2 linked regions of the Thermoclostridium stercorarium subsp. stercorarium DSM 8532 genome follow. The protein of the gene in region 2 interacts with the protein of the main gene of each other region in a pairwise test. Links are inferred from orthologs where the notes say so. Each region holds a gene or a part of one and is shown on either strand. Other genes may lie near its edges.

Region 1 (2,961 bases), 740 kb from region 2 along the record:
ACTTTACCGCTGAACCTTCCTGACATAATTAATCACCCCATATGACTATTTTATCTTAATAATAGTTTTTGAATCCTGCAGAGTGCAGCTTTCGTCGCCAAAACAAACCGGTATTACCATGCCGCACCGAAAGGTTAATTCTATTGTAACACAAGTCCCGTTTATCGTTTCAATTTAAAGCATCAACTAAAAGCCATGCCTGCTGTTATTCCCAGCCTTTGCATACATTCACCCATTCCCTGGAACATGAACAGGTTTCCAGTTCCTCAATTGTCAGCTCAATTGCGCTGTTGCCGCTTCCACAGGCGGGGAATACCGTTTCAAAACGTCTCAGGGATATATCCAGATAAGTCCTTACGCCTTCATTTACGGCAAACGGGCAAATTCCCCCGACCGGATGTCCCACCATTGCCAATGCCTCGTCAGGGGAAAGCATTCTCGGCTTTATACCGAATTTCGCCTTGAATTTCTGATTATCTATTTTTGCGTCTCCCGCAGCGACAATTAAAATTACACCTTCATCAGCCGCTTTAAGCGCAAGGGTCTTTGCAATTCTGGCAGGCTCACAGTTCAGAGCCTTTGCTGCGAGTTCCACCGTTGCACTGGACACGTCGAATTCCATAATTCTGTTCTCCATATTCCACTTTTTAAAATATTCCCTCACTTTTTCTATTGACATATTAACCTCCCGGAACCTTGAAAATTCAGTCTTTTAAATTTAGTCTTTTCCGGCATAACAAAGTTAAGGATTATTATGCCAACAGTTTGGAGTCAGTTTGTAATTTCAACGTTATATCATTGATCGGAACTTTTCCGGAATTGCTTAATGCTTCACAAGCCGTTTTACCACACTTTCTTCCCGAAACGACACAGACTTTTTTAACCGGCATATAACTATCGCGATAAGGAAACCGCACACTGACGGAACAATCCAGCCAAAACCATACTCAAATCCGGGCAGGAACTTTACAGCGAATTGAATTAGCCTGCTTATCACCGTCACTTCTTTGAGCCGTGCCGGGAGTGCGTTGCAAAAATCAAAAAACGCCGCAATGACAGTCAGAATAACCGTCCACCTGTATATCTCCCTGCTTTTGTTAATAACCGGTGTCAGAATTGACAGTAATATCAGCGTAATGGCCATGGGATAAAGAAACATAAGCACCGGGAGCGACAGCATGATAATATTGTTCAGTCCGAAATTGGCTATTATAAAGGAAAAAACAGTAAAAACCACTGCATATTTATTATACGATAAAGATTTCGGGAACATCTCGCTGAACATTTGCGAACATGAGGTAATTAACCCTATTGCCGTTTTAAGGCACGCAACCGTCACTATGGCAGCCAGCAGTATTTTCCCCGTCATTCCGAAATAATGCTCGCTTACCATTGACATAATTTTTCCGCCGTTATCAGCCCTGCTTACACTGCCCAGGCTTGTAGCGCCCATATAGGCCAATGAGGCATAAATGACACTCATTCCCGCAACACATACCAAACCCGATTTGAAAATTTCAACTGCTTTTCTCTTCGGATCTTTTACACCAAGCCTTTCGATGTTTGAAATAATTACAATTGCAAAAGCAAGTGACGCCAATGCATCCATTGTGTTGTAACCGTCTGTCATGCCGGTGAACAACGGCCTGTCGGAATAATTCCCTTGCGCCGTAAATGAACCTATCCGACCCATCGGTTTAACATACGTTGCAACCAATAATACCGACAGAAGTATTAAAAAAACGGGGGTAAGATATTTGCCAACCCAGTCCAGGATCCTTCCCGGCTTTAGGGAAAAATACAGCGTTACAGCAAAGAAAATGAGCGAGAAAACGAATAATCCTGCTTTAAGACGCTCTTCTTCGATAAAAGGATGCAGCCCCACCTCGAAAGCAACCGTTGCGGTGCGGGGAATGGCAAACAAAGGCCCAATTGTGAGATACAGCATGCATGTAAATATAACTGAATAGGTTTTGCTTACGGGCTTTACCATGTCAAACAGGTTTTCACTTCTGGAAATGGCCGCGGCTATAACCCCCAACAGAGGCAAACCTACTCCCGTGATCAAAAATCCGATTGTCGCCTTCAATGTATTTTCCCCGGCCAGTTGCCCCATTTGAACCGGAAATATCAGGTTTCCCGCGCCGAAGAAAAGTCCGAACATTAAAGCTCCTACCAAAATGCTTGATTTAAAACCCAGCTTCTCCTTCATAGTCAAAACTCCTGTGAAATATTAAGTTTAGAAAACATATTCGCTATTATACATTAAATCGAAAAAAACATAAAGTGAGTTTATTTTGTCGACAATGCCTTAACAGGGGCTATACAAAAAAATACCTGCGTTTAACGCAGGCGTTTTACCGAAGTTATAAATCTTATACGAGATATATACGGACCTTCTGTGCACAGGATTTTTCAGGCAATTTCGTTTTATCCCGTTATCTTGCTTTAAGCCATTCAAGAACAGGCTCAAGGTTTTCCTCCCTTACGCCGTCAAATCCGTTTTCTATAATCGCAATTGATTCTGCCGTTTTTTCGTCCTTATCCTTCCTAAGCTTAAGAATTCCGACAAACATGCCCAGAAGTATCCTGTCCATTCCCTTTATGTCTTTTAAAGGCAAACATCCACCGCGAAGATAGAAAAAAGGAATACCTTTAATTTTATTTCTTTTCAGGACGGTTTCAACATCGGGTTCAGCGGTTCGGGCTGTGCCCGAACCGCAAACGGCCACGACTTTATATTCTCGGACTTTGTTAAGCCCCTGTATTTTCCCTACTTTCATCCAGCCCAGGAAAATGACTTCCTCGTCGGGATTAACCTTTGAAATCTCACTCACATGGAAAACCTTCAACCCGGTTTTTGCAGCAAGCATTTCTGCATATCTTCTGGTAAAGCCCGTTTTCGATTCATACACAATGACCATTTTCAATCACCTTCGGTATATTAATAAGATTTTTTTA
Region 2 (2,939 bases):
AACGGTCAGCAGTATGTCCTTGATATATTGGAGGATGTTGACACCGATTATATTCAGGAACTGGTTTATCACCTTGAAAAGGATGAATATATCCAGGAACAGCTTGAAATGGTGGATCAGGAATCCTATGATACCTTTATGGCGTATGTGGATGATCTTGATACAATAAAGGCCGATCTTACGGAAGCAGTCAGAAATGCCGATGTTGAAGCCGTAAAAGAAGGGGCGGATATTCTCAAAGATATAAATGACGATATGGTATATGTCATTGAGCTGTTAAGGGATAAGGAATACGAAAAGGCCGGAAATGCGATTAACAAAATACGTTTTGACCGGGCCGAAGAATTTATCCGGAAACAGTCCCAGAAAATAAGCGCTTCGCCAAGCTGATTCGCGGACAAAACCGGCACGCTGTGTTGCCGGTTTTTTTTGGAAGCAAAAAGCTATAACATCCGTAATATACTGCCCGTTAAAACAAACATCCGGCCGCCCTGTCTTGTATACGTGAAACTGTTATGCTATAATAAACTCCAAATATTTATAAAGCGCGCGTAAAATACGATGAAGGAGTCAAGTAGCCTGTTCCCGCTTTAACCAGAGAGGGGGTGCCGCTGGCTGGAAGCATCCCTTTAAATGGAGCAGTGCGAATTTCCCTCCGGAGTAGCTTCTTGAACCTGCGGCGGGGGAATTTTTACCGTATGGGCGAAGCTGCAGTAAATTCCTTCCGTTCCTGCATGAAGTAGAGAACGCCGGCTCCCACCGTTAAATGGGTAAGAGTGTACACGGGCGAATCCGTGTAAATATAGGTGGTACCGCGGAGTGATCCAATGCTTCGTCCTATTTTCGGACGAAGCATTTTTGATTTTGGTTGAAAATATTTATGATTGTTCTAAAAACATTTGAAAGGGGAGAAAGCATGAAGGAACAACTTCAGGCAATTGCCAGAGAGGCAATGGAAAAGCTGGAAAGTGTCAGGGATGTTAAAACCCTTGAAGAAATAAGAGTGTTGTTTTTGGGAAAAAAAGGGAAACTGACAGGCATTTTAAAAGGAATGGGGACCCTTCCTGCAGATGAAAGGCCCGTTGTAGGCCAGCTGGTGAATGAAATACGGGAACAGCTGGAGGATAACATAGCAAAAATCAAAAACAGGCTTTTGCAGGAAGAAAGAGAAAGAAAAATGCTCAGGGAAACCATTGACGTGACAATGCCGGGGACTTTACACCCGATGGGGAAAAAGCATCCGTTAACTCAGGTACTGGACGAAATCAAGGAAGTTTTCCTCGGAATGGGTTATGAAATTGCCGAGGGCCCTGAGGTGGAACTGGATTATTACAACTTCGAAGCGCTTAACATTCCGAAAAACCATCCCGCCAGGGATACGCAGGATTCGTTTTATATCAATGAAAATGTAGTGCTTAGGACACAAACGTCGCCTGTACAAATTAGGGTTATGGAAAACAAAAAGCCGCCTATAAAAATTATCTGTCCCGGAAGGGTTTACCGTTCTGATCAGGTTGACGCAACCCACTCTCCTATTTTCCATCAGGTGGAAGGCCTTGTAGTTGACAAGGGCGTAACGATGGGGGATTTGATTGGAACACTGCAGGTATTTGCTAAAAGCCTGTTCGGTGAAAATACAAAAATCCGCTTAAGGCCCCATCATTTCCCATTCACCGAGCCAAGTGCCGAGGTGGATGTATCGTGCTGGTCCTGCGGAGGAAAGGGATGCAGGGTTTGTAAAAACGAAGGGTGGATAGAGATACTCGGAGCAGGTATGGTACACCCGAAGGTATTGGAGATTTGCGGTATTGATCCGAAGGTTTACAGCGGCTTTGCTTTCGGCCTTGGCGTTGAAAGGACGGCGATGGGTCGCTTCAATATTGACGATATGAGGCTTTTATATGAAAATGACATGCGTTTCCTTAAACAATTCTAATGTTTAAATTAACGCAACAATGGGAGGGGATTACGAAATGAAAGCGCCAATTTCCTGGTTGAAGGATTTTGCTGATATAAATGTGGACGCAAAGGAACTTGCTGAGAAGATGACCCTTTCGGGCAGCAAGGTGGAAGCTGTGGAAGATTTGGGAAAATCTTTTGATAATGTGGTTGTGGGGAAAATTATATCACTGGAAAAACACCCCAACGCAGACCGGCTGAGAATTGCCCGGGTAGATATCGGAAAAGAAGTGATTCAGGTAGTTACCGGGGCGCCGAATGTAAAGGAAGGGGATTATATTCCCGTTGCCCTGGTGGGGGCGCATCTTCCCGGCGGAGAAATAAAGGCTACAAAGCTCAGAGGTGTTGAGTCCAACGGAATGATGTGTTCAATTGAGGAACTTAATTTAACCCGTGAATTTTTACCCGACGCGCCTGAGGACGGGGTTTATGTGTTTCACAATAACCCGGAAGTGGGCAGGGACGTCAGGGAAGTATTTGGCCTTGAACCTGTTTTGGATTTCGAAATAACTTCAAACCGTCCCGATTGTTTGAGTATCGTAGGGCTTGCAAGGGAAGCGGCGGTAACATTGTCAACCGGGTTTAAGGAGCCTGAGATTACAGTAAAGGAAGAGGGCGTGGGGAAGGCTGAGGATTTCATTTCGGTTGAGATAAGAAATCCTGAGCTTTGCAGCCGCTATGCTGCAAGGGTTGTAACCGACGTGAAAATCGGGCCGTCTCCCGAATGGATGCAAAGGCGGCTGGCATTGGCAGGAATGAGACCGATAAACAATATTGTCGATATAACGAACTACGTAATGCTCGAAATGGGTCAGCCAATGCACGCTTTTGACCTTAAATGCCTTGACGGCGGGAAGATAATAGTCAGAACGGCAAAAGACGGCGAAGTAATTACCACTCTTGACGGTCAGGAACGCCGGCTGGATTCTTCAATGCTTGTCATAGCCGATGAAAACAAGCCTGTGGCTTTGGCAGGGGTC

The links. Proteins that work in one complex are often made in the same cells at the same time.
Region 1: the proteins of pheS (region 2) and brnQ interact in binary tests that used the Escherichia coli proteins (3 or more experiments, as listed by UniProt). The link is inferred for Thermoclostridium stercorarium subsp. stercorarium DSM 8532 from one-to-one orthologs.

The regions. Positions count from the first base shown.
Region 1 is NC_020134.1:1,902,675-1,905,635, forward strand. The notes cover bases 19-2,932. They hold brnQ (branched-chain amino acid transport system II carrier protein), read right to left. Parts: upstream 2,213-2,932; coding sequence 824-2,212; downstream 19-823. Other genes in these bases: CST_RS08220 (SDR family NAD(P)-dependent oxidoreductase), read right to left, coding at 19-26; CST_RS08225 (YbaK/EbsC family protein), read right to left, coding at 206-679; CST_RS08235 (NADPH-dependent FMN reductase family protein), read right to left, coding at 2,439-2,924. In the rest of the region: more of CST_RS08220, read right to left, coding at 1-18. UniProt on the Escherichia coli protein: Liv-II branched chain amino acid transport system, which transports leucine, valine and isoleucine. Also acts as a low-affinity threonine transporter.
Region 2 is NC_020134.1:1,163,954-1,166,892, forward strand. Bases 35-2,926 are described here. They hold pheS (phenylalanine--tRNA ligase subunit alpha), read left to right. Parts: upstream 35-916; coding sequence 917-1,936; downstream 1,937-2,926. Other genes in these bases: CST_RS05030 (hypothetical protein), read left to right, coding at 35-390; pheT (phenylalanine--tRNA ligase subunit beta), read left to right, coding at 1,974-2,926. In the rest of the region: more of CST_RS05030, read left to right, coding at 1-34; more of pheT, read left to right, coding at 2,927-2,939.